2 regions of the Paraburkholderia sprentiae WSM5005 genome follow, and region 1 is predicted to be linked to the other one. Evidence: riboswitches for the same ligand, from Rfam matches in the RefSeq annotation. Region 1 holds a riboswitch; the other holds the start of a gene.
What was found. Region 1 has a riboswitch for glycine ahead of gcvT (glycine cleavage system aminomethyltransferase GcvT). Riboswitches for the same ligand answer to the same signal wherever they lie in the genome.
Positions count from the first base shown of each region.

Region 2: another riboswitch for glycine. It lies ahead of BJG93_RS30755 (D-amino acid dehydrogenase); the one in region 1 lies ahead of gcvT (glycine cleavage system aminomethyltransferase GcvT).

Region 1 covers NZ_CP017561.2:3,525,213-3,539,810, reverse strand. Annotated here, with positions in the region: gene BJG93_RS16240 (alginate lyase family protein) at 1-18, opposite strand, end outside; gene gcvP (aminomethyl-transferring glycine dehydrogenase) at 167-3,103, opposite strand; gene gcvH (glycine cleavage system protein GcvH) at 3,174-3,554, opposite strand; gene gcvT (glycine cleavage system aminomethyltransferase GcvT) at 3,616-4,734, opposite strand; glycine riboswitch at 4,814-4,973, opposite strand; glycine riboswitch at 4,995-5,097, opposite strand; gene BJG93_RS16220 (hypothetical protein) at 5,317-5,667, opposite strand; gene BJG93_RS16215 (oxidoreductase) at 5,866-6,915, opposite strand; gene BJG93_RS16210 (UvrD-helicase domain-containing protein) at 7,200-9,290, shown strand; gene BJG93_RS16205 (c-type cytochrome) at 9,408-10,319, opposite strand; tRNA gene BJG93_RS16200 (tRNA-Arg) at 10,628-10,703, shown strand; gene BJG93_RS16195 (SAM-dependent methyltransferase) at 10,979-11,803, opposite strand; gene BJG93_RS16190 (MFS transporter) at 12,206-13,354, opposite strand; gene BJG93_RS16185 (efflux RND transporter permease subunit) at 13,526-14,598, opposite strand, start outside.
Region 2 covers NZ_CP017563.2:470,917-485,514, reverse strand. Annotated here, with positions in the region: gene BJG93_RS30785 (shikimate dehydrogenase family protein) at 1-33, shown strand, start outside; gene BJG93_RS30780 (Gfo/Idh/MocA family protein) at 206-1,225, shown strand; gene BJG93_RS30775 (alpha/beta fold hydrolase) at 1,206-2,282, shown strand; gene BJG93_RS30770 (IclR family transcriptional regulator) at 2,774-3,586, opposite strand; partial or broken gene BJG93_RS30765 (MFS transporter) at 3,599-3,810, shown strand; gene BJG93_RS30760 (hydantoinase B/oxoprolinase family protein) at 3,793-4,020, shown strand; glycine riboswitch at 4,303-4,391, shown strand; gene BJG93_RS30755 (D-amino acid dehydrogenase) at 4,563-5,777, shown strand; gene BJG93_RS30750 (LysR substrate-binding domain-containing protein) at 5,957-7,024, opposite strand; gene BJG93_RS30745 (amino acid ABC transporter substrate-binding protein) at 7,042-7,971, shown strand; gene BJG93_RS30740 (amino acid ABC transporter permease) at 8,008-8,784, shown strand; gene BJG93_RS30735 (amino acid ABC transporter permease) at 8,795-9,481, shown strand; gene BJG93_RS30730 (amino acid ABC transporter ATP-binding protein) at 9,500-10,234, shown strand; gene BJG93_RS30725 (GntG family PLP-dependent aldolase) at 10,252-11,337, shown strand; gene BJG93_RS30720 (amidohydrolase family protein) at 11,334-12,233, shown strand; gene BJG93_RS30715 (hypothetical protein) at 12,343-12,498, opposite strand; partial or broken gene BJG93_RS30705 (LysR substrate-binding domain-containing protein) at 13,204-13,558, opposite strand; partial or broken gene BJG93_RS30700 (UxaA family hydrolase) at 13,693-14,394, opposite strand; gene BJG93_RS30695 (TetR/AcrR family transcriptional regulator) at 14,467-14,598, opposite strand, start outside.

The DNA of each region.
Region 1 (14,598 bases):
TCGCACCTTTCGCGCCATGCGAAACTCCTCGTTAGGCTGATTCGGTGTGTGATGTTAGCCGGTTGCGGCTTTCAACGACAGAAACGCGCGCGGGCGCCCGCGCACCTTCACCGCGCGGCGCCGCCTGCTCACGCGAGCTGCGTTGGCGGCCGGCGGCGGGCGCTGCTTATTCGTAATCTGCGATCGGCACGCACGAGCAGAACAGGTTGCGATCACCGTACACGTTGTCCGCCCGGCCGACCGGCGGCCAGTACTTGTTCGCGATCAGCGTCTTCAGCGGATAGGCGGCGGTCTCGCGCGCATAGGCGTGCTTCCAGTCGTCGGCGATCACGACCGCCGCCGTGTGCGGCGCGTGCTTCAGCGGATTGTCCTCACGATCGGAGCGGCCTTCCTCGACCGCGCGGATTTCCTCCCGGATCGCGATCATCGCCTCGATGAAGCGGTCGAGCTCTTCCTTCGACTCCGACTCGGTCGGCTCGACCATCAGCGTGCCCGGCACCGGGAAGCTCATCGTCGGTGCGTGGAAGCCGTAGTCGGCGAGGCGCTTGGCGACGTCGTCGACGGTGATGCCACTCGTGTCTTTGATCGGACGCAGATCGAGAATGCACTCGTGCGCGACGAGGCCGCCGGGGCCCGAATACAGCACCGGATAATGCGGCGCGAGCTTGTTGGCGACGTAGTTCGCATTGAGGATCGCGGTCTCGGTCGCGGCGGCCAGATTCTTCGCGCCCATCATCGCGATGTACATCCATGAGATCGGCAGAATCGACGCCGAGCCGTAAGGCGCGGCCGAGACTGCGCCAATGCCTTGCGGCGCGCGCTCGTAGCCGGACGAAGTCTGGTTCGGCAGGAACTGCGCGAGGTGCGCGCCGACCGCGACGGGACCCACGCCCGGTCCGCCGCCGCCGTGCGGAATGCAGAAGGTCTTGTGGAGGTTCAGGTGCGAGACGTCGCCGCCGAACTGGCCCGGCGCGCACAGGCCGACCATCGCGTTCATGTTCGCGCCGTCCACGTACACCTGGCCGCCGTGCGCGTGCACGATCTCGCAGATTTCGCGGACGTTCTGTTCGAACACGCCGTGCGTCGACGGATACGTGATCATGATCGCCGCGAGCTTGTCGGCGTGCTGCGCGGCCTTCTTCTTCAGATCTTCGACATCGACGTTGCCCTGCGCGTCGCATCCCACGACCACGACCTGCATGCCGGCCATCTGCGCCGACGCCGGGTTCGTGCCGTGCGCCGAAGCGGGAATCAGGCAGACGTTGCGATGCGCTTCGCCGCGCGACGCGTGATAGGCGTGAATGATCAACAGACCTGCGTATTCGCCCTGCGAGCCCGCGTTCGGCTGCAACGATACCGCCGCATAGCCGGTCGCGGTGACCAGCATCTGTTCGAGCTGATCGATCATCTTGCGATAGCCGACGGTTTGCTCGGCCGGCGCGAACGGATGCATCTGACCGAACTCGGGCCACGTGACCGGCAGCATTTCCGAGGTCGCGTTCAGCTTCATCGTGCAGGAGCCGAGCGGGATCATCGAGCGGTCGAGCGCGAGGTCCTTGTCGGACAGGCTGCGCAGATAGCGCAGCATTTCCGTTTCCGAATGGTGTCGATTGAATACGTGATGCGTGAGGTACGCGCTCGTGCGTTCGAGCGCGGCCGGCACCGACGCGCTGTTCGATGCGCTCAGTGCCGAATCGAGCGCGTCGACTTGCGGCACCTCGCTGACGCCCGCGGCCTGCGCGAATATCGCGAGCAGATCGGCGAGATCGCCGCGCGTGGTGGTTTCGTCGACTGACACGCCGACTTGCGCGTCGCTGACGCGGCGCAGGTTGATGCGCTTCGCTCGCGCGGCGTCGTGCAGCGCTTGCGTGCGCGCGCCGCTATTGAACGTGAGCGTGTCGAAGAAGGTCTCGTTCGCGAGCGTGTAGCCGAGTTGCTTCGCGCCTTCGGCGAGCAGCGCGGCGACCCGGTTCACGCGCAGCGCGATCGTCTTCAGGCCGCGCGGGCCGTGATAGACCGCGTACATGCTCGCCATGATGGCGAGCAGCGCCTGCGCGGTACACACGTTCGAGGTCGCCTTCTCGCGGCGGATGTGCTGCTCGCGCGTTTGCAGCGCGAGGCGCAACGCGGAGTTGCCCTGCGCGTCGACGGTCACGCCGACCAGGCGCCCCGGCATCTGCCGCTTGAATTCGTCGCGCACCGCGAGGTAGGCGGCATGCGGTCCGCCGAAGCCGATCGGCACGCCGAAACGCTGGGTATTGCCGACGGCCACGTCCGCGCCCCATTCGCCCGGAGGCGTGAGCAGCGTCAGCGCGAGCAGGTCGGCGGCGACGACGACATGGCCGCCCGCCGCGTGGATCGCTTCAGTCAGCGCGCGGTAGTCGCGCACGTCGCCGTTGACGCCCGGATATTGGAGCAGCACGCCGAACGCGTTGGCGTTGGCGGCTGCATCGGCCGGGCCCACTTTGACTTCGATGCCGACCGGGGTCGCGCGCGTCTTCACGACTTCGATGGTTTGCGGCAGCACGTCGTCGGCAACGAAGAACACGTTCGATTTCGGCTTGCCGACGCGTTGCAGCAGCGTCATCGCTTCGGCGGCGGCGGTCGCCTCGTCGAGCAGCGACGCGTTGGAGATCGCGAGTCCGGTCAGGTCGGTGACCATCTGCTGGAAGTTCAGCAGCGCTTCCAGACGGCCTTGGGAAATTTCCGGCTGATACGGCGTGTACGCGGTGTACCACGCCGGATTTTCCAGCACGTTGCGCAGGATCACCGTCGGCGTATGGGCGTTGTAATAGCCCTGGCCGATGTAGGAGCGGAACACCTGGTTCTGGTCCGCGAGCTCGCGCAGCGCGGCGAGCGCCTCGGCTTCGCTCTTCGGTTGCGCGAAGGGGCCGAGCGGCAGCGTTTCGGTGCGGCGGATCGTCTTCGGGATGACGGCGTCGATCAATGCCGCGCGCGACGCGAAGCCGAGTGCTTCGAGCATCGCTTGCTGGTCGGCCGCATCCGGGCCGATATGCCGTTCGGCGAAGGCGTCATGCACTTCGAGCGCGGCGAGCGAGAGAGGAGTGCGGTTCATCAGACGATCCGGGTGTTCGAGCTTCATGGGTGGTCCTGGCGGCGCGGCGCGCGCCGTTTTGCGAGCGCCGCGCCTGGCGGTTAAAACGGAAGGTGAATCAGGAGCCGATCGACTTCGCGTACGCGTCGGCGTCGATCAGACGCTCGAGCGACGCGTCGGCGGTCGGCTTGATCTTGAACAGCCAACTGTCGTACGGCGCGCTGTTGACCGTGTCCGGCGAGTCGGCGACGGCTGTGTTCGCTTCGATGACTTCGCCCGAAACCGGCGCGTAGATGTCGGAAGCGGCCTTCACCGATTCGATCACGGCGACGGTATCGCCCGCGGTCACGGACTTGCCCAGTTCCTGGACTTCGAAGAAGACGATGTCGCCGAGCGCTTCCTGCGCGTGGTCGGTGATGCCGACCGTCAGCGTGCCGTCCGCTTCGGTGCGGACCCATTCGTGCGATTCGGTGTATTTCAGATCGGCCGGGATGCTCATCGGGATGCTCCTGAACGGTATGTTCCGTAGTGATTGAATTTAGGGGGCGTGCGCCGGCCGCTTAGACCGCCAGCACCTTGCCGTTGCGCACGAATGGCAGTTTTACCACGCGTGCGGGGCAGGCTTTGTCGCGAATCCGGACGTGCACGGTGTCGCCCGGCTGCACGCCTTTCGGCACGCGCGCGAAGGCGATCGATTCCTGCATGGTCGGCGAGAACGTGCCGCTGGTGATTTCGCCGTCGCCGTGCGGCGTGACGACCTTCTGATGCGCGCGCAGCACGCCCGCGGCCTTGCCGTTTTCCTTCAGCAGGACCAGGCCGACGAACGCGGCGCGCGAGCCGTCGGCTTCGAGCCGGCTCTTGCCGACGAACTCGCGCGGCGAGCTCAGGTCGACGGTCCATGCGAGGCCGGCGTCGAGCGGCGAGATATCGTCGTCCATGTCCTGGCCGTACAGGTTCATGCCGGCTTCGAGGCGCAGCGTGTCGCGGGCACCGAGACCGGCCGGGCGCACGCCATGGGCGGCGAGTGCGTTCCACAGCGTTTCGACGTGGTTAGCCGGCACGATGATCTCGAAGCCGTCTTCGCCGGTATAGCCGGTGCGCGCGACGGTCAGCTCGCCGAACGGCGTGCTGTCGACGCGTGCGGCGTTGAACGGTTTCAGCGCTTCCGTCGCGGCGCGCGCTGCCGGCACGGTTTGCCAGACTTTTTCGCGCGCGTTCGGGCCTTGCACGGCGACGATCGCCAGATCGCGGCGCGGCGTGATGGTGAGGCCGAAGCCGCCCCCCGCATTGAGCCGGTCGAACCAGGCGATGTCTTTGTCGGCGGTGCCGGCATTGACGACCACGCGAAAGTGGTCTTCGCCTAAGTAATAGACGATCAGGTCGTCGATCACACCGCCGTTCGGATGCAGCATGCAGGAGTAGAGCGCGCGGCCCGGCGTTTGCAGCTTCGCGACGTTGTTGGCGAGCGCGTATTCGAAGAACGCGCGCACTCGATCGCCGGCGAAGTCGACCACGCACATGTGCGACACGTCGAACATGCCGGCGTCGGTGCGCACCGCGCGATGTTCGTCGATCTGCGAGCCGTAGTTGACGGGCATGTCCCAGCCGCCGAAGTCGACCATGCGGGCATTGAGCGCACGGTGAGCGGCGTGGAGCGGGGTGTGTTTGAGTTCGGTCATGGGGCCTCGGGCGTCTCGCGAAACAAAAAGGCCATGCGGGGCAACGCGTCGCGGCGCGATGCCTGCGAGCGTGGTCCTGCATGACCCCTCTGTCCTCGATACCTGAGAGATTGCGCTGCCGTGACGTGCTCAATGAGCTCGATCCGTCACGGTGAAACGCGCGCCCCTTCGGTGGGCAGCCTGCCTGCTGTGCACGAAATGCACGCGGATGGCTACTGCCGCTCTCCAGAGTGCGAAAAAACCGCCGCAAGGCGGGTTCTTTCGACGCGGTCGGTCCTTTTGCCTGAGAGTTTGCGGGTGTGCCCCTTCGGCGGCGCGGCCTGCGATTTTTCGCCGGCCGGCGCGCTCTCCCGACGCGTGCGGCGAATTTACGCGACGGGCCGGGGCTTGTCAAATGAAGGGCCCGCGAGCGGTGTGGAGGCGGCTGCGGCGGTTCGGGGCGTCAAAAGGAAGAGCGCGGACCGCCGGTTCCGCGCTTGTCTGTTGCATCTCCCAACGCTATGCGTCAACGCATGATGAGCGGTAGTGGATGCTCACTTGCTAGCTCGTTTGCCGACTCGGTTTTGCGACTTACCCGGCGGCTCACTCGCCGATCGCATGAGCCGCGTTGTCCAGCTCCTGGTTCAGCACGCGCTGTTCTTCCGCGGACAGACCGCCCCCGTGCTGGGCGGCCATGTCATGCGCTTCCTGACGGATCGTCTCGAGACGGTGATGCAGCGCGGCGCCTTGCGGCGGCGGGTAATAGCCCTGATCCACGCGGTTATCGATACGGTGCGCCAGATTATCGATGCGGCCGTCGACCTGATGCAGGCGTTTATCCGCGATCTGCTGGACAGTGGGCCCCGGATGCGGCGCTGGCGGGGGCGTCACCACGCAGGCGGCGACGGAGCCGAGCAGCGCGCATGCGGCGAGGGCACGGATGATTCGAGACATGGATTCTCCGGGAGTCGTTGTCGTATTGGTTGCTACCGGCTAGGAACGGATGAGCAGGAACGCCCGCTGACTCGGCAGCAGGCGAATTTGTAACGTTATGTTCCTTTCTGGAACGTCAGGAAGGCCCGCACCGGCGGCATTCGCGGCGCGAAAGGCCGCCTCGTTTTGTGACTCACGGAGCGGATGGCGGGGCGAGGCTCAGCGAATGCGCTCGAACGGCAGCCGCACGCCCTGCTCGGAGCTGCGCGCGGCCAGTTCGATGATGGTCATGACATCGACTGCGTCGCGCGCGCGGATCGGAAACGCGATGCCGTTCTGGATCGCGTCGGCCAACGCAACATAGAAGCCGGCGTACTCGCCGTTGCGGGTCGGCAATTCGCGCTCGACTTCCTGGTCGCCTTCGAGCACGCGCAGTACGCCGGAGGCATTGCCGGCGCCGAAGCCTTCGTCGCCGGGGCGCAGACCGGCTTTCAGCTGATCTTCCTGGGTGTCGAGCCCGTACTTCACGTAGCTGCCGCGCGTGCCGTGGATTGCAAAGCGCGGTCCGGGCAAGGCGGTCAGTGCGCTTGCGTGCAGCATGACCTCGAACTCGTCGTAGCCGAGCTGAATGTGCACGTAGTCGGGGGCGCTCGCTTCGTCGCGATGTGAGCGCACCGTCGCCGCCACCGTGTTCGGTGCGCCGAACAGGGCGAGCGCCTGGTCGATCAGATGCGGTCCGAGATCGAACAGCAGGCCGCCACCGCGCGTCACATCCTCGCGCCAGCGCTGACGCACCCCGGGCCGGAAGCGGTCGAAATGCGACTCGTAGTGTGTGACGCGACCCAGTTCCGCGCGTGCGAGCAGATCGCGCACAGTCAGAAAGTCGCCGTCCCAGCGGCGATTGTGAAAGGGCGCGAATAGCTTGCCGCGCGCGAGCGCGATATTGGAAAGCGTATGGGCGTCGGCGGCGCTCAGCGTGACCGGCTTGTCGACGACTACGTGCTTGCCCGCTTCGAGCGTGCGGCGCGCGAGGTCGAAGTGCGTGTCGTTCGGGGTCGCGATCACGATGCAGTCGATGTCGTCGAGCGCGAGCAGCGCGTCGAGATCAGCGACGATTTTCGCGTGCGGATAGTCGGCGCGCGCGCGCTCGGATTGTCCGGTCGCAATTGCGGCGACGCTCGCGCGTCCGCAATGTTCGATCACCGGTGCGTGAAACGTCGCGCCGGCGAAGCCATAGCCGATCAATCCAATCTTCAGCGATGCAGACATGCGAGTCTTCCTGGGGCGAGCGGCGCGCCGTCTTGCCACCGCGGCGGCGGCGCGCAACCTCATTATTGTGGCATTGGTGGGCCGGGCTCGGGGCTCGGCATTCGGGCGGCCTTGCGCGCAGTCTGTCGGGGCGTCCGGTCCATCGAGGCATCCATTGAGGATGTCCATGTTAACATCGCACCTCTCGCGCGCATTGCGCCGCGCAGCATGTCCCGGGCCTTCGGCCGGCGCCTCCCGCCAGTCCGACCTCAGCGGCCTTCAACCGTAATACCCATCCACAAACGATGTCCGCAGGCCTGAATCCCGCTCAAAGTGAAGCGGTCCGTTATCTCGACGGGCCCTGTCTCGTGCTCGCCGGCGCCGGCAGCGGCAAGACGCGCGTGATCACGCAGAAAATCGCGCATCTGATCGAAGCGAAGGGCTTCGAGCCGCGCCACATCGCCGCCGTCACGTTCACGAACAAAGCCGCGGCCGAGATGCGCGAGCGCGTCGGCAAGCTGCTCGAAGGCAAGACGCTGACTGCGCCCGGCAAGGAAGGCCGCAAGGTGCCCGTGAACCAGCTGACGGTGTGTACCTTCCACTCGCTGGGCGTGCAGATTCTCCGGCAAGAAGCGGAGCACGTCGGTCTGAAGCCGCAGTTCTCGATCATGGATTCCGACGACTGCTTCGGCATGATCCAGGAGCAGGTCGGTTCGACGGACAAGGGCTTCATCCGCAAGATCCAGTCGATCATCTCGCTATGGAAGAACGGCCTGATCATGCCCGAGCAGGCGATCGCGACCGCGTCGACCGAGGACGAGCATCAGGCGGCGATCGTCTATCGCAACTACGTGGCGACGCTGCATGCCTATCAGGCGGTCGATTTCGACGATCTGATTCGCCTGCCCGCCGAGCTGTTCGCGAACAACGAGCAAGTGCGTGACCGCTGGCAAAACAAGCTGCGCTATCTGCTGATCGACGAGTATCAGGACACCAACGCGTGCCAGTACGAACTGGTGAAGCTGCTGGCCGGCAAGCGTGCGGCGTTCACGGCGGTCGGCGACGACGACCAGGCGATCTACGGCTGGCGTGGCGCCACCCTCGAAAACCTCGGCCAGCTCGGCAAGGATTTTCCGAACCTGCACCTGATCAAGCTCGAACAGAATTACCGCTCGACGGTACGCATCCTGACCGCCGCGAACAACGTGATCGCCAACAACCCGAAGCTGTTCGAGAAGAAGCTGTGGTCCGAGCATGGCACGGGCGACACGATCACGGTGACCGGCTGCAACGACGAGGAGCACGAGGCGGAGTCCGTCGTGTTTCGGCTGTCCGCGCACAAGTTCGAGCGGCGCACGCATTTTCGCGACTACGCGATCCTCTATCGCGGCAATTTCCAGGCGCGCATCTTCGAGCAGGTGCTGCGCCGCGAACGGATTCCGTACGTGCTGTCGGGCGGCCAGTCGTTCTTCGACAAGGCTGAGATCAAGGACATTTGCGCGTACTTGCGCCTGATCGCGAACGCGAACGACGACCCCGCGTTCATCCGCGCGATCACGACGCCGCGCCGCGGCGTCGGCAATACGACACTGGAGGCGCTCGGCGCGTTTGCGGGCCAGGCGAAGGTGTCGCTGTTCGAGGCGGTCTACATGGGCGGCATCGAGGCGCGCCTGTCGCCGCGCCAGATCGAGCCGATGCGCACGTTCTGCGACTTCATGCAGCGCCTGACCGACCGCGCGGAGAACGACGCGGCGGGCACGCTGCTCGACGAGTTGATGGCGGCGATCCACTACGAAGCGTATCTGTACGACGCGTTCGACGAACGCCAGGCGCAGGCGAAGTGGCAGAACGTGCTCGAGTTCATCGAGTGGTTGAAGCGTAAGGGCACGAAGAAGGAGCCGGAGCACGGCAACGGCAGCGAGGCGACCGGCTACGATACCGCCGACGGTTTCGGCGATACGGGCAAGAATCTGCTTGGCCTGATCCAGACGGTCGCGCTGATGTCGATGCTCGAAGGCCGCGAGGAAGATCCCGATGCGGTGCGGTTGTCGACCGTGCATGCGTCGAAGGGGCTCGAGTATCCGCACGTGTTCCTGGTCGGCGTCGAGGAAGGCATCATGCCGCATCGCGGCGGCGCGGACGACGAGCCGATCGACGACGCGCGCATCGAGGAGGAGCGTCGCCTCATGTATGTCGCGATCACGCGCGCGCAGCGCAGCCTGCATCTGAACTGGTGCAAGAAGCGCAAGCGGGCGCGCGAGACGATCGTCTGCGAGCCGTCGCGCTTCATCAACGAAATGCTGCTCGACGATGCGCCGCCGCCGACGCCGGAAGAGGCGCCGATGTCGCCGAAGGACCGGCTCGCGAGTCTGAAGGCGTTGTTACAGAAGGCATGACCGCCTGAGGCTTTGAGTGCCAGGCAGGTGCGCTTGCCAGCCAATGCACGTAAAAAATCCCTGCATCGCGGTAGCGCATGCAGGGATTTTTTCGTTCAGCGGCCGATGCCGCCCGCTTTATTTCGCCGCGCTGACCATATAGTCGACCGCGGCCTTGACGTCCGCATCCGACGCGTTCGAACCGCCCTTCGGCGGCATCGCGCCCTTGCCGTGCAGCGCGTAGTTGTAGATCGTGTCCATCGGGTCCTTCAGGCGCGGCGCCCATGCTTGCTTATCGCCGAACTTCGGCGCGTTGAGCACGCCGGCCGCGTGACAGGCCTGACATACCGACTGATACAGCGCCTTGCCGGCCTGCGAGGCGTCGGCGCTTTGCGCCCCGCCTGCTGCCGGCGCGGGCGTTTGCGGCACGCTCGCCATCGCCGCCATGGCTGCGGCGGCCTGCTGTGCCGCGCCCGCGTCCGATGCGCCTGGCGCTCCTGCTGCACCGGATGCCGCGGCCGCACCTGATGCGGCGGCTGCGCCCGCCGCCGGTTGCGCCGGCTCGGGGAAGCTCGCGCCCGAATTGTTCGCCATATAGACGACCGCGCGGGCGATCTCGAAGTCGCTGTAGTCGTCGGGACTCGTGCCGCCGCGCGGCGGCATGGCGCCCTTGCCGGACAGCGCGGTGTGCCACAGGGTGTCGAAGCCTTGCGCGATGCGCGGCGCCCAGTCGGCGGTGTTGGTGAATTTCGGCGCACCAGCGGCACCTGACGCGTGACACGCTGAACAGACCGCTTTGTAGACTTCCTCGCCGCTCTTGTAGACGCGCGGCGCGTTGGCGTCGCGGATCTCGACCTGGGCGATTGGATGGATGCGGGAGGTGACTTCGGCTTCGGAGAGGGAGTCGGTGCCGGCGCCGGTGCGCGTCGAATTGTCGACGTAGACGGCGAGTAGAACGATGATGATGATCGGCACAGCGAACCCGGCGATGACGGCGGCGATGAGCTGTGCTGGGGTTTTGATCGGGGCTCCGTGTGGTGCTTCGCTCATGCTTGTCTCGTCTCCGTGGGTATGTGAGCGGTACAGCGCGACGGCAACTTCTTGTTCTTTATCAGCCACGGACGATTATAGACGCAAGGTTTCGGCTGCGGCGAGGGGGCCTGGAGGGTGTTCAGCAGGCGTTTACCCGGAGCGGCAGGGACGGTGGCAGGGCTCGGGGAAGACGCTGGAGCGGGCGTCGGAGGCCGTCCGGTGGACGGTTCGGCCGAAACCGGGTATTCTTGTGGTCTCTCGCGTTGGCGTCGCGCCTGTTCTGGTTGCCGTGCTTTCGCGTAAGTTCCCCCGCAGTTTGTGGTGATGCGCCCGTAGCTCAATGGATAGAGTACTGCCCTCCGAAGGCAGGGGTTGCTGGTTCGATCCCAGCCGGGCGCGCCAAGTCTGACAACGATTCCCCCGTTTCCTCCCCCTCCGAACTACAGCTAAATTGCAGTTAACTTCGGCGTTGCTGGCGCCATGCGGCAGAGCGCGCCGTCGACGGCCGCGACCGTCCCTTTGCGCATACCGTTCAGAAATTGGCGTGAGGATTCGTTTGCGCTCATGTCGGCAATGGTGCCGACAGCTCGCGCGAGATGCGAGCGACGCTGTTGTGAGTGCGTCGGGTACACAAAAGGCCCCTAAATATAGGGGCCTCTGGTGTTTTGCGTGATCGCTTACGGCTTCGTCACGATCAGGCCGATAGACGTCGCAACGTAGCCTTCGAGCTTGATTTTCAGGTGCGGCGACGACGAATAGGGCGGGGCGTCTATGTGGTGGTCGACCGGCTTGCTACCGGGATTGAAATTGAACGGTGCGACGGCGTAGCCTTCGGCTTCCAGCTCGTCGCGTAGCAACTCCATATCGCGCCGGCGGAAAATCACGCAGCCGGGATCTTCGAGCGTTTCGTCGTTCGACGAGAGGTTGAATTCGGTTGTGTGAACGGCGACGCCGCCGGGTTTGAGGCAGCGCGCCGAGTTCTTCACAAAGTCGAGGCCGTGCCGAATAGAACCAAGGTGCTCGAACGCGCAGCAGGACCAGACAAAATCGAACGAGCCGGCGAATTTGTCGGGGACCGCATTCATGTCGGCAAACTCGAACGAAACGCGCTCGGCGAATTGTCGAGGGGCGCAAATGCCGTAACTGTTGAGGCCTTCGAGGGTCGAGGCGTGCTCGTTGGTCGCGACCCATCCTTTCTCGGCGGCCTCAGCCGTTTGCAGGTCGGTCGCGGTGATCGTGCATCCGTGCTTTGCCATGACAGCCGATAGAGGCTCGCCGCCGCAGCCAAAGCCGAGGCCGCGCTTGCCGGCGGCCAGCATGCCGGATTGCGCAAGAGCTTCGAGCGTATAGACGAATTCCCATTGCTTGCGGGCGAGGCGCGCGGGCGATTTCATTTCGCGACACCATCGGCGATAACGGTCCTCAACACATTGCGACGCGGTGCAGAGCTGCGAGGAAATATCGCGCAACGATGGTTCGGGCGACCCCTTGCCGTCGATCACGAGCGGCGCGCTCGTGTACCGTGCAGACCATTCGCGCGCGGTTCTCGCGCGCCAGTACCGATCGTAAAGCGCGAGCTGGATAGGGCCGATGAGCGGCGCTTTCTTTGAGGCGTTCACGATGCTGGCCATTGCGTTTCGTAGCGATGCCATCCTGATTTGCGTGTAAGGGGGTGTCAGGATCAGGGAGTATCGCACGAGCTGGACGCTCCAGGCCACGAGGTGCTCGAGCAGCAAGTCGCGGATCATTTCGCGGTCGGCGTCGGAAAACCCGCGCAGCACGCGGGCCGGATATCCGTGACTGCCAGGCCGATCGGATGCGCCTGTTCGTGTCGGCGAAAGACGGGTCGATTTCGCACGAGCTGTAAATCTTTTGCTTCGCCTTCGTCAGCGCGACCAGCTCCGTCATGTCTTGCTGTCGCGAGTCATTGGCCGGATCAGCAGCGCAAACAGCGTGGCGATACAGAAGCCCGCTCCGGCATAAAACGTCGCACTCGCTCCCAGACGGTCCCAGAGTTGACCGGCCAAGACACTGGCGACAAGCATCGCCAGTCCGCTCGTCAGGTTGAAGAAGCCGAACGCAGTGCCTTTCAGTTCGGCCGGTACTGATTGCGCGACCATGGTCGCCAGCAGACCCTGCGTCAATCCCATATGCAGCCCCCACAGGGCTACTCCAAATATCACGATCGGCCATGCGTTGCCATGAGCCAGCACGATGTCGGATGCGACGAGCACCAGAATGCCGGCGGCCAACAGGCTGGTGTGACTCGTCGAGTCAGCCAGTTTTCCGAACGGGTACGCCGACAGCGCGTACACGATGTTCATCGCCACCATGACGAGTGGCACCAGAGCTATCGGCACACCGCCCTGCATGGCGCGCAACACGAGGAAGGCTTCACTGAAGCGTGCGAGCGTGAAGATTGCACCGACAGCCACAACCCACCAGTAGGGCCGGCTGAGTTTCTTCAGGCTTTCGAGCTTAATCGGGTTGACGCGCTTTGCTCCCGGCTGCCGAGCGGGTTCCGAGATACCGAAAGCGAGTAACGCTACGGCAACGAGTCCCGGCACCACCGCGACCCAAAATACCCAACGGAACTTGTCCGCCCACAGGAGCATCAGGGCGACCGCGAGCAACGGCCCAAGAAAGGCGCCGATTGTGTCCAGTGATTGCCGCAGGCCATAGGCCGCGCCGCGCAGATGCGCGGGGGTGATGTCAGCCACGAGTGCGTCGCGCGGTGCGCCCCGAATGCCTTTTCCTGCTCTGTCGATCACACGTGCCGTCAATACGATTCCCGCCGTGGGCGCCAGCGCAAACAGTGGCTTGCTTAGCGCCCCCATGCCATATCCGATGACCGCGAGCCACTTCCGGTTACCGAGGTAGTCGCTCAGCGCACCCGAAAACACCTTGACGATGGGTGAAGCCGCCTCTGCCACGCCTTCGATCAGGCCGACCATCGTGGCGCTTGCACCGAGACTTGTCACGAGGAACATCGGAAGCAGGCTGTGGATGATTTCCGACGAGATGTCCATGAACATGCTCACGAAGCCGAGCATCCAGATGTCACGGGGAATCTGGCTGAGCGTACTGGCGCGCTGGGTTGAATCGGTCCGCACGTGTTTTCGGTTCAGTAGGTTTCTGCGTCAATCCGGGTATTGTCACACCGCCGCGCAACGGTGCGGTCGAACTCGATCCCTGCCTGAGGGGCCCTTGGGCGTCGACATCATTTAAGGCGTATTCCGGCGTTGCCGCTCGCGCCGGTATACATAGAGCGCCGGCAGCAGGTTCGTACTGAGCAAACCGCTCCACACCAGCCCGCCCAGTGTAACGATGGCGAGCCCTCGTTCCGGGGCCGCGCCTTTGCCGAAGCCGAGCGCGGTCGGGAGCAGACCCAGCGATGCGGTCAGAACCGTCAGTAGAATCGGCCTGAACCGCACCTCGACTGCGTCTCGTACCGCATCGAGTACGTACTGTCCCCGCGCTTCGTTGCGCTTCACCAGTTGCAACAGCACGATGCCGTGGTTCAGGCTCACGCCAATCAGTGTGAGAAACGCAATCAGCCCGATGGCGTTCAGACCGACACCGCTCACCACCAGCGCGATTGCGCCGCCGGAAAACGCCAGCGGCATCTGCAACAGAAGCAGTCCCGGCACCAGCAGACCATCGAATTGCAGCGTCAGGATACCCAGCATCAGCGCGAGTGCGACTGCCGCCGCGATGGCTACATTGATTGCCGCATGCTCCAGTTGCGGATACAAGCCACCGAACTTCACTTCATATCCCGCCGGCATGCGAAGCGTTTCGAGCGCTTTCTTCGAGGCGGAGATGACTTGCCCGAGCGGCGCGGTCGGTGTGGCCAGTATCTCAATCGCACGAAGGCCGTTCAGATGCCGGATAACGTTCGGCCCCGTCGTCATATGGACGTCGGCCACGTCCCGCAAGGCGGCCCAGCCATTGGCCATGATGGGGATCTGTTTCAGCTGCTCAATGGACAGTTGTGTGGGGTCCGCCAGTCGAACGAAGACGTCCAGGCGGCTGTTACCCTCGGGAACCGTTGCAATCGTCTGCCCCGCCAGCAGGATGTGCAGCTGTGCGAAGAGTTGCGCCGGCGTAATGCCGTGAAGAGCGAGACCGGCCGGATTCGGCGTGATTTGCAATTCGGTGATGGGATAGCCATCGTTGTTGAACACGTCGGACAGATTAGGTACTTCCGCGAGTCGGCTCGTCACTTCGGATGAGAGCGATTGCAGCGTCGTAATGGAATCGCCGTACACGTCGATCACGAACGGCTGGGGCAACC
Region 2 (14,598 bases), on a different replicon from region 1:
CTTTTCGCGCCTGCAACGAACGCAAGTCGTTAATGCCCTAACGCCTCTGAGAAAGCGCCCGGAATCGACAGTTTTACCAGTTTGAATGGAGGGAAGATGCGATGAACAGTTTCAACGTTTCCACATTGGTATGTGCGGCCAGCTTTGATGCGCGCATCGCGCAAGCACGGAGTCGATTCGTCGACGGTGCGAAGGGAGAACACGCATGAAAGTCGCATTGCTGGAGGCCAGCCATTGGCATGTCCCACTCTATCTCGATGCGCTCGAGGCGCCCGGTATCCAGGTGGTAGCCGTTTCAGATGCGGAGCAAGTAAAAGGACAGGCAATTGCCGCGCGCTTTGGGAGCACGTTGTACTCGTCGGCGTATGAGTTGCTCGAGCGCGAGGACGTCGATTTCGCGTTTGTGTTTGGGCGGCATTCCGAAATGCCGACGCTCGCGGAGGCGGTGATCGAACGAAAAATTCCGTTCGCGCTGGAGAAACCCTGCGGCGTAAACATGTCGCAGGTCACGCGGCTGCGAAAACTGACGGAGGAAGCCAATCTTTATTGCGCCGTACCGTTGATCTTCCGGATGAGCGAGTTGCTCGGCGCACTGGAGGATGCAGAGGATTGCATACCGTCGGACTTCAACTACATGTCGTTCCGTTTCATTGTCGGTCCGCCTGGTCGTTATGAAGCTGCAGGCGCGGGTTGGGCGCTCGACCCGGTGTTTTCCGGAGGCGGATCCACGATCAATGTCGCGACCCACTTCATCGATCTCTTCAGATTACTGACCGGTAAGGAGGTCGCGCGAGTCTCCGCCACCATGAACTCCCGAACGCATCGAGGCGCCGTCGAGGACTACTCGTTGCTGACAATGCAAACCGAAGACGGCGTGATCGGGCTTGTTGAGACCGGATACAGCTTTCCCAGTACTCAAGACGAGCAGCGCGAATTCTCCTTCACCCTTTCATCCGATCGTATGTACGCGAAATCGGGCCCCGACCGGATCGAGATTCGCGACCGGAACAATCTTGCCGCCGGCACTCGAAGTCGCCGTCTCCAGTTAGAGACTGACATTTACTACCCACTGTTCGTCAAGCGGGTACTTGCTGAATGCCGCACAGGTGCAAAGCCGATCGCGTCATTGCGCGACGCCGAGGCGATGATGCAGGTCATGGATGCGGCCTACGCTTCTGCTCGGCAGGGCGGTGCGCTTCAGACTCTTGAATCGATTTCCGGGTAATCCAGGCCATCGGATTGCGTCGCACGCCTATGCCGCTAACGAGATATTGCAATTGGCCGATTATCCTGCACCGAAGGAAGGCGACTGGATCGCGCGAGACTTCCGTTTCCACACCGGGGAGGTGATGCCGGAGCTGCGGCTACACTACCGAACCATCGGCGACCCGTCCGGCGAGCCGGTCCTGGTCCTGCACGGCACGACGGGCACAGGCGCCAGCATGCTGACGCCCGCCTTCGCGGGAGAGTTGTTCGGGCTGGGACAGCCGCTTGATGCCAACAACTATTTCATCGTTCTCCCGGACGGAATTGGAGCCGGCGGATCGTCCAGGCCGTCGGACCGACTGCGCACGCGGTTCCCGGCGTACAACTACGACGACATGGTGCTCGCGCAGTACAGGCTCCTGACCGAGGGGCTGGGCATCAGGCACTTGCGCCTGCTGATCGGCAACTCGATGGGCGGCATGCACGCATGGATCTGGGCGGTGCGATATCCGGACTTCATGGACGCGCTGGTGCCGATGGCGTCGCAACCGACCGAGATGTCCGGCCGCAACTGGATGCTGCGCCGCATGCTCACCGAGATGGTCCGCGACGACCCGGAGTACCTTGATGGCAATTACGCCAGCCCGCCCCGCTCCTTGCGCATTGCCAGCGCGTTCTTCGCGCTGGCCACCAACGGCGGAACGCTGGCCTACCAGAAAGCGGCTCCGACAATGGAGTTGGCCGACAACTTCCTGGACACCCTGTTGGCCCAGCCTTTCAGGTTGGATGCCAACGACTTCTTATATCAATGGGGTGCCTCGCGCGGCTATAACCCGGCGTCCGGCTTGGAGCAGATCCGGGCTACGGTGCTCGCCATCAACGCGGCCGATGACGAACGCTATCCGCCCGAGACCGGTCTGATGGAGCGCGCGATGCAGCATGTGCGCCACGGCCGGGTGCTTTTGATCCCTGCCAGCGAGGATACGTGCGGCCACGGCACCACCGGCCTGGCTCGTTTTTACAAAGCTGAGCTGCAGGAACTGCTGCAATCAGCCCCACGCCGCACCTCCAGGTGATGCTGACCGGACAATACGGCGCCCCTACGTCCGGCGCCTCGCTATTGAGCTGGACCTACACAACATGTCTTTCGAGCAACGACCATGTTCCGTTCGGCGACGCGGCGTTGCTGTCGCCGTGCGGCGGCCGAACGTGACGCTGACGCTGCTCTCACGTCGGCCTTGAGCGTCCGCCCGATGGTCTTGTCGCTGCGGTGCTCGTTTTGGCCGTTCAGTGGATCAAGCGAGCTGGCGCTAAGGCCCGTTGCGACACAGAAGCGCAGCGGGACGACTGGAAGCGTCCGCTTCGCAGTCCGAAGTGAATCCCCGGCGCGTTAAAAAAAGTGGCGCTGCCAGGGCACCCTAGACTATCGGTTGTCGGTGTGACGAGTCAGCCCCATTGCATAAGCGTGAGCGCCGCTTGTCCTGCCGGCGCGCCGCGACGAGAAGGCGTGCTGCGTGTTCATCGAAACCGGTGAGTCGCTCGATAGGCTGATCTGCGCCCGGCATGTTCATGCCGCCTCATTCTCATGCGCACCGACGCTCTGGCGCGGCCATACGGCACCCAGTTTCGCGGACGCTTGTTGCAATAGCGCGTAAAAGGCCTCGTAACGCTCCGGCTGAAACCGCGTGACCGGTCCGGCAATACTCATGGTGCCCACCACCACATCGTCAGACAGCGAACGCACCGGCACGGCCAATGCGACGACGCCCGGCTCGGCCTCTTCAACGACAAGACCATAGCCACGCTGCCTGGTCCGCTCCAACTCCGGAATCAACTGCTCGACGCTGGTGATGGCCTTCGGCGTCCATGCGCCGGCGGCGGACGCTTTCCCCAGTCCGCCACGCAGGGCGTATTCGATCGCCTGGTCGTTCGGCATTCCAGCCAGCCACACCTTGCCAACCGAGGTGGCGTGCAAGACGATGGGACTGTGCATGGACGGCGAATACATCAGGCCCGGTGCCGCGCCCTGGGACGCTGCCAGCCACGCGAGTGTTCCTTCGTTGACCACCGTCAGCCGGACCAGCTCGCGGCACTGGGCGGCGACTTCGTCAAGGATCGGCTGCACCAGGCCCGGCAGACCGAGCCCATGCAGGTACCGCTGACCGAGCAGGGACAGCTTCAAGGTCAAACGGTACTGCGACGTCTGTTCATCCTGTTCCGCCCAACCCTGCTCGCACAGTTGCGCGAGCACCCGATGGGCGGGGCCCTTCTCCAGCCCGAGTTCGGCGGCGATATCGGACATACGCATCCAGCGCGCCTCACGTGCGAGCAACTCGATCGCCTGCAGCGACCGGTCAACTGCTCCCTTGACAACTCTCATAATAAGACAGGCATGAATCGGAACACCCTGGTTAAGCCCCACGACCAGCGCCAGCGGAAGATCGCCGCACCAGCGGCTCGATTGGCTCGGCATTGGAGCATTACGACTTCTTCATCCATGCGACTGCGGCGTCGTTGGCGTTCCCGCCGATCTTCTTCCCGCCTGACAATCCAACGGTCGCCATTATCGCACCAAGCGGTGAAGTTATCGCACCGTATGGCCTCCAAGGCGGACAGCCAGGGGCAGTGCATCACTACACCATCGAACAGGGCGGCGAAACTGTCACGCTAGGCAGCAAAGACGCCAACGCGACGCTGATGCCCGGAGCAGTGCTGACGCTGCGTTCAGCGGGAGGAGGAGGCTTTGGCGATCCGAGACTGCGTGAGCCGTCCCTCGTGAAACGGGATCTCGACTATGGCTACGTAACCGGTTAGCTGCGGGTTATGGGTGTGCTGACCGGCCAGCGTGGGGCCGGTATTGCCCCGGTCTGGCCGGTACAGAATGCGTTGAAAGTTTCACCTCGATACCGAATAACCCAAAAGTTCGTACGACGCCAAGAGTCCGCCGGTCATCCAGAGTCTTCATTTGCCCGCGTACCAGTAACCGGGCCAAAGACGATTCCTGCTCGGCGCTTGCGCATCAAACGTCAAACGGCAAACCAAGTTATTGGATGCTTGTAGCGGCCCGCGTTGTCATGTAACGTCATGCGGTTCCACCTATGCAGCACGGGAGAGATCGTTCAGTGAGCGACGCCGACGGAGCAACCGCCCCGGAAACTCTCAGGCAAAAGGACTGTGCTGCAGGAACATCTGGAGAGTGACGCTGCGTGCGTCCACCGAAGGGGAGCCTGACCTTGTCGGCCGGGCGAAACTCTCAGGTACAGGAACAGATGGGGCATCAAACGCCGGAGGCCGTCTTGCGCGAAGCATCGCGATCGCAGCCAACCGGGGATGCTCAACTCGATCTGGACCATCTTATGTCACGAATCGCCATTATCGGCGCCGGGATCACCGGCGTCACGACCGCTTACGCCCTCGCCCGCCGCGGCTTCAATGTCACCGTCTACGAACGCCATCGCTATGCGGCGATGGAAACCTCGTTTGCGAACGGGGGACAGCTTTCGGTCAGCAATGCGGAGGTCTGGAACCATACGGCCACCGTCCTGAAAGGACTGCGCTGGATGCTGACGCGCGACGCTCCGCTCCTGTTGAATCCGTCTCCTTCATGGCACAAGTATTCGTGGATGGGCGAATTCCTGCGGCAGATCCCGAACTACCGCGTGAATACCATCGAAACGGTACGCCTCGCGCTGGCCGCACGCGAGCATCTCTTTTCGATTGCGGAGCGCGAAGACATCCAGTTCGATCTGGAGCGCCGCGGCATCCTGCATATCTATGCGCATCGCAAGGACTATGACGCCGCCGCGCGAGTGAACGTGCTGCTGCGTGAAGGCGGCCTGGATCGTTATGCCGTCGGCGCGAACGAAATTGGTCTCATCGAACCGGCGTTGCAGGGCCAGTTTTACGGCGGCTTTTTCACACCGTCCGATTCGACGGGCGACATTCACAAGTTCACGCGCGGTCTGGCCGACGCGTGCGTGCGTCGCGGTGTCGAATTCCGTTACGACACGTCGATCGACTCGATCAAGCAAGGCGGTGACGGACACTTCACCATCGACGCGACGAACGCGGGTGCACGGAACGTGGACGTTTTCCAACAGATCGTCGTTTGCGCAGGTGTCGGCAGTCGCGCGTTCGGCGCCATGCTGGGCGACCGCGTCAACGTCTATCCGGTGAAGGGTTATTCAATCACCGTCTGCCTCGACGACGAACAAAGCCGCCGCGCGGCGCCTTGGGTCAGCCTGCTCGACGACAAAGCCAAGATTGTCACGAGCCGGCTCGGCGTCGATCGTTTCCGCGTGGCGGGCACGGCTGAAATCAACGGCTTCAGTCGCGACATTCGTGCGGACCGCGTGACGCCGCTGGTCGAATGGACCCGCCGCCTGTTCCCGGAAGTCTCCACCGCGCGGGTCATTCCATGGGCGGGCCTGCGCCCTATGCTGCCACGCATGTTGCCGCGAGTCGGACGCGGCAAGCGCCCAGGCGTTTTCTACAACACGGGACATGGCCATCTCGGTTGGACCCTGTCCGCCGCAACGGCGGAATCGCTTGCGCAGGCGATCGAAACTTGAACTAACGAAGGCGTCGATCTCGAAGCGGTCAATGTCCAATGGCGGCCGCTTCGATCGCGCAGCGCTTTGACACGCCTGCTGCCTCGTCGCGGCAGTGGTTCTTTCGGACAACGCAGCAGCCCTGCCCGGCATTCTTTCCTTCCGCAACGGCGTCGGCGCTTCAGGCTATCCATCGCCGGCTACGTGTACATTTTATTCAGCACTTCCATCTCTTCGCGGATAACCGGACGCGCTATCTGTGCAAATGCACTTACCAGGCGGGTCTGAGCCTGGTAGGGCGGGAACAGCAGCGCAACCTCGCTCGGTATATTCACCGCGAAGGGCCGCACCTCGATCCCTCCATTAACAAACTCATCGCGAGCTGCTAGCGGGTTGACCAGACTGATGCCCATGCCTGTGCGCACCAACGCGCACACCGACGAACCAAGACTTGCCTCCGCGACGATCTGACGAGACACATGCCCGGCCGCGAATACATCGTCAATCGTGGATCTGAGCGCGCTTTCTCCGGTGGGTGCGATGAACCGCTGATTTGCGAAGTGCGCGGGTTTCAGCCTGCGCAGGCGGCAAAGTGGGTGGTCTTTCGGCAGCACCGCGACGCACCGGAGAGTCGCGATCGTCTCGCGGCGGATGTGAGGCGCATCCCCGGTGAGCAGAGCCAGTCCCGTATCGCAGAAGCCGGAGCGGACCCACTCTTCCACATTCACCGCGTTGCCAGAGTGAATTGACACCAGAACATCCGGGTGCGCAGCGTGAAATTCAGCGACAACCTTAACGAGCAGATCGCCCGCCAGCCGCGGCATCGCGGCGATGCTCAGCCGCGCTGCGCTGAACGAACGGATGTTGGCAGCCACCGATTCAAGTTCCGCCAGCCCGGCGAAGGTCCGTTCCACTTCGCGATGAAAACGCAATCCGTCCTGGGTGGGATTGAGCCGGCTACCGTTACGTTCGAAAAGCGGGAACGCCGTAATGCTCTCGAGCTGCGATATCAGGCGGCTCACCTGCGGCTGCGATGTATGCATGACGCGAGCGGCGTTCGTCATCGAGTTTGACGACATGACCGCACGGAAAGCCTCGATGTGGCGAAATCCTAACTTTAGCTTCTGCATATCGTTTCTGTATCGTTCAATGCGAGAGACGCATTGGACTTTAGCATAATGGTGACCGATATTTAGTTCGTAGTTCAGCAGGTTCCGTTGTTTTGAATCGCACTGCAGCGGTCCGGAATCGCGGTCAATATCGATCACTAAGGGAAACTAAGGACATGAAACTTTCCTCTATCCTGACCGCTGCGATGACGCTCGCCGGGTTCTACGCAGGACTTGGCCTGACGAGCACAGCTTATGCGGATAGCTCCAGCCGGCTCGATCGCATCAAGGAAACCGGCACGATTACCGTCGGCTATCCGACCACCTCGCTGCCGTTCGCCTATCTGGACAACGCCCATCAACCGGTCGGCTACTCGGTCGAAATATGCCAGCGCATCGCTGCCAGTCTCAAGAGCACGCTTGGCCTTGCCGATCTGAAAATCCGCTATCTGCCCGTGACGTCGGCCACGCGTCTGCCTCTACTGGCGAACGGCACAATCGATCTGGAATGCGGCAACACCACCAACACGGTCGAGCGCCACAAGCTCGTCTCGTTCGCACCGACTACGTACGTCGCGAAGGTCGTGCTGATGGCCCGCAAGGACAGTGGGCTCGATGTGAACACGCCCGCCGCGTTCAGGGGCAAGACTGTGACGAGCCTTGCGGGGGGCCTGGACCTGCAGGTCATCCAGCAGATCAGCACGCAGCAACATCTGAACATTTCGGTGCTCCCGGTCAACGACACCGCGGCGTCTTTCATCGCGGTGAAGACCGGCCGCGCGATGGCCGTCTCGACGGACGACGGGCTCGCCTACGGTCTGGTCGCAACGTCAGACCAGCCACAGGACTATGTGATTGGCACGAAGGCAATGCTGCTCGCGCCGTACGGCATCGTCGAACCCAAGGACGATCCCCGTTTCAAGCAGGCCGTGGACGGCGCGGTACTCGAGCTCATGAAGTCAAAACAGATTTACGCGATGTACGACAAATGGTTCAACGCGCCGGTGCCGCCGAATGGCATCAATCTGAAGTATCCGATGAGCGCCGAGCTTAAACATGCCTTCGAACATCCGTCCGATTCCGGCGATCCCGCGGCCTATCAATAAGCCACTTAAGCAACCCTACTTCAAGTCCGCGCAGCCATGAACTATCAGTGGAACTGGGCCAGTTTCAACGACCTCTCGCCCGACGGTGTCCATACCTACCTGCAGACGATGCAGATCGGAGCATGCTGGACCGTTGCACTCGCGGTGAGCGCCTATGCTATCGCGCTGCTGCTCGGCTCGATCATTGGCGTGATGCGTACGGTCGATTCGAAGATCGCGCGAACTATTGCTGCGACGTACGTGGAGTTGTTCCGCAACGTGCCGCTGCTGGTGCAAATGTTTCTCTGGTATTTCGTGCTGCCGGAATTGCTTCCCAGGTCACTCGGCACCGCCATCAAACAGATCCAGCAGCCGTGCGGCCAGTTTTTCCCCGCGCTGCTTTGTCTCGGCTTCTACGGCACGGCGCGCATCGCGGAAACCTTGCGCTCCGGCATCCGGTCGCTGCGCGCGGGCCAGCGGCAGGCCGCGCTCGCGCTTGGTCTGTCCGGATTCCAGGCGTACCGCTTCGTGATCCTGCCGCAGGCGTTTCGGGTCGTGGTGCCGCCGCTCACGTCCGAGTTGATGGCGACGATCAAATACTCTTCGGTCGCGATGACGATCGGCCTGCTCGAACTGACGGGAGCGGCGCGGTCGATGCAGGAATTCAGTTTTCACACCTTCGAAGCGTTCAGCGCCGCGACGCTGATCTACTTCGCGATCAACAGCGTGGTCGTCTATGGGCTGATGCTTGTCGAGCGTAGGTTAGCGGCGCCGTCGGCCGGCTCGCGCAAGGTATCGTCCGCGTCGCCGCTGTCCCAAGTCGAGCAATCTTAGGACAGACATCATGACCTTCCTCGGACTGAAAGAAATTGCCGCCTCGTTGCCGTATCTGCTGAAAGTCGGCCTGACTTTTTCGCTGACGCTCACCGCACTCGCTGCCGCGTTCGGCCTGATGCTCGGTACGCTGCTCGCGCTGTGCCGGATGTCGCCATCCAGGCTGCTCTCTACGCCAGCAACGCTCTATGTCAACGGCATGCGCTCCGTGCCGCTGCTGCTGGTGATTTTCTGGTTCTTTTTCCTCGCGCCGTACGTCGGTGCATGGATCGTACATTCGCCCACTCCGGTCGACGTCGGCGCGTATCGCTCCGCTGTCATCACGTTCACGCTCTTTGAGTCCGCTTACTTCTGCGAAATCATGCGCGCCGGCATTGCGTCCATCGCAAGAGGACAGGTGCAGGCAGGTCTCGCGCTTGGGCTCAGTTATCGTCAGACGATGATCACGGTCGTGCTGCCTCAGGCCGTGCGCAACATGACACCTGCATTATTGACGCGTGTGATTACGCTGTTCCAGGACACGTCCCTCGTGTATGTGCTTTCGATGACCGATTTCTTCGGCGCAGCTTCCGAAATCGCGGCTCGCGATGGCAGCACGGTGCAGATGTACGTGTTGGCCGCGCTCGTCTATTTCGTTATCTGCTTTGGCGCATCGCGTTTCATCAAACGTTTCGAAACCGCGCGGCACGCGCACTGATCCGGCTGACCAATCTCTATGATCCAGATTGAAAATATCAGTAAGTGGTATGGCGCCTTCCGGGTGCTGACCGACTGCAGCACGCAGGTGGCCGCAGGCGAAGTGGTCGTGGTGTGCGGTCCGTCCGGCTCGGGCAAATCTACGCTTATCAAGACCGTCGACGGTCTCGAAACTGTCCAGCGAGGCGAAATCCATATCGACGGGATCGGCGTCACCGGACCTCGCGTCGATCTTGGCAAGATCCGCTCACGCGCAGGCATGGTCTTCCAGGGCTTCGAACTGTTTCCGCATCTAAGCGTCCTCGAGAACCTGTGCCTCGCCCAGACGCGCGTACTCAAACGCGATCGCGGCGCGGCCCAGAAACGGGCCATGCAGCTTCTTGAACGGGTCGGTCTCGCGGCGCATCGGGACAAATATCCCGCAGCACTCTCAGGTGGTCAACAACAGCGCGTGGCCATCGCCCGGGCGCTGGCGATGGATCCAGCCGTCATGCTGTTCGACGAGCCGACGTCGGCACTCGATCCGGAAATGGTGAACGAAGTGCTCGACGTGATGACGGATCTTGCCCGCGATGGCATGACGATGATGGTCGTCACTCATGAGATGGGATTTGCGCAACGCGTCGCCGATCGCGTCGTTTTCATGGACGGCGGCCGCATCGTCGAAGACTGCAGCAAGGACGACTTCTTTGGCGGCACCGCGGGACGCAGCGAGCGCTCGCGTCATTTCCTGTCGAAGATCCTCCATCACTAGCCTTTCAAAGAGCCGATATGCAGGACTTTCCCATTTTTGATTCCCGCCACGCACATCACGCGCGGCTGGCAGATCTGCGCAGCGATACCGTCACCCGCCCGACCGAGGCCATGTATGCGTGCATGCGTGAGGCGCCAGTCGGCGATGATGGTCTCGATGGCGATCCGACCGTCCATGCGCTTGAAACCGCCGTTGCGGCGATGCTAGGCAAGGACGCCGGGCTCTATGTGCCCACCTGCACAATGGCGAACCTGCTCGCAGTGCTTGCTCATACGCAACGGCACGAACAGGTACTGCTCGAATCGAGCGCCCATATGTTCACCACCGAGCGCGGCGGCTCGTTGCTTGCTGGCCTTGCTTACACGCCAATCGAAGGCAAGGCCGGCGCGATGGATCTGGACCGGCTCGAGGCGGCCGTCAGGCCCGGTTCCCACAGGATCCGAGTTGGCCTCATCGCGATGGAGACGTCACACAACAATGCCGGCGGCGCTGTATTGCCACTCGCACATATGCAGGGTGCGCATCAGATTGCGCGGGGGGCCGGCGTATCCGTGCACATAGACGGCGCGCGCCTGATGAATGCGGCGGCCGCACTCAACCTGCCCGCGGCGACGCTTGCGCAACATGCGGAATCCGTTTCGCTGTGTCTCTCCAAAGGCCTGAGCGCACCTGTTGGCGCGGTGCTCGCGGCGAGCGATGCCGCAATTGCGCGAGCGCGGGCATATCGCAAGATGCTTGGCGGCACGCAGCGCCAGGCAGGCATCATGGCCGCCGCCGGCCTTGAAGCCCTGCGGACCATGAGCAAGCGACTTGCGGACGACCACGCCAAGGCGCGCGTGCTTAGCACGCGTCTGAACGCGCTAGGCGCGCCCTTGCCCTTTGCCGCCGGTGAACCTCAAACCAATATCGTGCAGGTGCACGTCGGGGGAACAGGAATGTCCAGTCATCAATGGGTCAAAGCGCTAGCCGAATTGGGCGTACTGACTCGTCCGTGGGGCGAAAAAACTATCCGGTGCGTGACCCATCGCCATATTGACGATGCCGATATCAGTCACACCGTCGACGCGTTCGCACAAGTGTTAGAAAAGCAGGGGCAGGCATGAAAAGACAGGCCGCTTCAACCGAGGTGCAGCACCACGTACCCGCCGACGCATGCGATGCACACATCCATATCTTCGACGCCAGGTTCAGGCAAACGCTTGCTGCTGATGATATGTCGGCGGTGCCGACAACCGTTGACGACTATCGGCAGGTTCAGCCGAGCTTCGGCACGACCCGCACCGTGATTGTCACCCCGCGAAATTACGATGTAGACAACACCGTTACTCTGGATGCTATCCGCCAGCTAGGCATCGACCGGGCACGCGGCATCGCGACCATCCGGCCAGACATCACCGATGGCGAACTTGATGCGCTTAACGCTGGCGGCATTCGCGGCATCCGGTTCACGCTCTACACATCCGACGATGCGCCCACCAGTTTTGAAATGGTCGAGACGTTGAGCCACCGGGTGCATGAGCTCGGCTGGCATTTACAGCTGCACTGGACTGCCGCCCAGATCGTCGAGTACAGCAATTTGCTGGATCGCATTCCTACCGAGTTCGTGTTCGATCATCTGGCCCGGCTGCCAATACGGGCTGGACTAGCGCACCCAGCCAGAGGACTTGTCGAACGATGGCTCACGACTGGTCGCGCGTGGCTCAAGCTGTCGGCACCTTATCTCGACTCACTGATCGGAGAGGCCGGCACGTTTTCGGATATGGACGTGATGGCCCAACACTGGATCAGTGTTGCTCCGGATCGCCTGGTCTGGGGCAGCGATTGGCCACATACGTCAATGAGGCCCGGTCCGCAGCCATCAAACATTATTGCCGGTCTGAACCGATGGACTGGATGCGCGTCCACCCGCCGTCAGATCCTCGTAGATAATCCCGCGAGACTTTACGGTTTCGGCGATCCGACGAACCTGCTTGCCGCAGAAAGCCTGACGTTAAGGTGAACGGCACTAGACATGATGTATGGGCCTGCCGCACGTCAAGGTATACGTCATGGTGACCATCCGCAGGTTGTCGCGATACCCCCCGGCGAAACGTGCAAAGTGATCGAACTCAGGCGGTACAAGCCGTGTAGTGGCGATTGCAACAGGCCGCGGCTGCGTCAACCGGAACGAATTCGAAGGGATGGCCGATGGAAAACGCGGAGAAGTCCTTGCGTTCGCTGATCGAGAAAAGGTTTGCGCCCACGCCGGCAATGCCGGTTCGCATAACCCGATTCAGTCGGACAGGCTCGAGTCCGAGAGGTTATGTCTGCGTTGAGACATCGAGACCTGCAGGTCCGCTTGCAATTTTCTTCTTCCGCCACAATGACGGTGCGTGGTGCGTATTCCCGCCCGAGCCCGTACGACCGGCGATGAGTGTTTCCCCGGAGTGCAGCACGATTGCGGGATCTGCGCAGCGATCCAACGCCTGGCGAGTCCAGGAATGGAGTGGAGGGCAAAAAATGCTTGATGAGTCGGAACGACTAACGCTGGAATATGCTCGAGAGCTGGAGGTGTGGACGTGTGCCTGGTACGACGAAGCTGTCGCGGCGAATCTTGTGCACCCGTCGTATCACCCTGATGCGACGATCATAAAGCGTCTCTAGGACCACTTCCACGCAGGCCTGTCGCCGGCGGAAGCCGCAAATGCATGCTTCGGCAACAGCCACTGAAACGCCAGCGTTAAGTCTGGAACGGTACGGCGGGCGCCGACGGTCGGTCACCAATCCCGTGGCCTCTCGATGTGGTTCAATGTGGCGTCATGAAGACGGGCGCGCATCGAGAATCGCTCCTGAGTTAGCTGCAGGTGTAATCTCGGCGAATTCCGCTGCCGGGTAACGCACTCCACCTTTTGCCTGTTCAAAGCCAACAACTTCGAGAGACAGGCCCTTGCTCTGCCTCCGAGATCAAGAGGCAGTTTTTGACTGGAGGATTAGACAAGCGGCCGGCGTCCGGTATTGGGTTGTGGAATTTTCGCGAACGCTTCGGCGATAAAATCATGAACGCGATCGCCCTCTTTGGGACGAGGCGGTTTGCTGCGTAGACCTATTTGCAGCGGAACGGCAGGGGCGGCAAAGTCAGCTAGCACGACCTGGAGACGACCGGCTTAAGTCCCTCTTCGAACAGCCATGCTGGCCCCTGCCCGATCCCGAGACCCGCGCTAACAGATTCGCGGGCAGCTTCCGGGGAGTTGATCCGAATCCTCTACCCGAGACCGGAACTTCGGCATCCCTGAACCGCCACGTCGCCCCAGTAGCCAACAGTGTGTAAATCACGCAATCGTGTTGCGCCGACAGCGAAACGCACACAGCGATGAAAGATCGGGGCATGAATAGGTTCGGCATTGCGTTCGCAAAGATCAAGCTTGGGAAGCACAGTCTATTGGAAAGCTTTCATTCGCCTGCCGCGTAGTGCCTTATGCTTCCCACCACTGGATGCGATCGACCAGCTTCTGTCCCACTTCGGGCGTTACTGCGCGGCGGGTCAACAGGTGCTCGGCGCCATAAATCTCCGGCGTCTCCGACAGAATCGCAGTACCGCCGTGCCGCACGAGCAGATCGACGGCTGCACCCAGTACGGGATTGGCCGTGATGCCGGAATATCCGTCCGACCCACCACATTGAAGGCCGATGGTGAGATGACTTGCCGAAACCGTTTCCCGCTTAACGTCGTTCGCGTCGGGCAACATCTGCCGGACCTGTTCGATACCCTTTGCAATTGTCAGGGTCGTGCCACCGGTGTCCTGAATCGTGAAGGTTCGCAACCGTTCGTGTTCTTTGAGCCGCTGGGTTTCGAGCAGCCGAGAAATCTGGTTCGTTTCACAGCCCAGGCCGATAACCAGCACGCTCGCGAAGTTGGGATGGCACGCATAGCCGCCAAGGGTGCGCTGGAGGATCGCGAGACCGTCGCCTTCGGAGTCGATGGCGCAACCCGAACCATGGGTGAGCGCGACGACGCCATCGACGTTCGGAAACGCGGCCAGCGCGTCAGGATGCGTGTCGCGGCGGAAATAGTCGGCAATGGCTCGCGCGACCGTCGCCGAGCAATTCACCGAGGTAAGGATGCCGATGTAATTGCGCGTTGCCACACGGCCGTCTTCACGCACAATACCGCGAAATGTCGCGGATCTGGCCAAAACGGTGTACCGCTTCACCGGTCATCACAACCGCGCTTCCTTGATGCATCGCCACCCGATTCAGCCTAGCATCGCCAGTGCACTTGCCAGCACAGCCTGCTTGAATGCTTTCGGCCGCCTTGGCAGCGAGGAAAACGGGCTCAGCACGTGGCTATACGCGACGGTTTTACTGATGCCGTTGGCCAGCAGCGA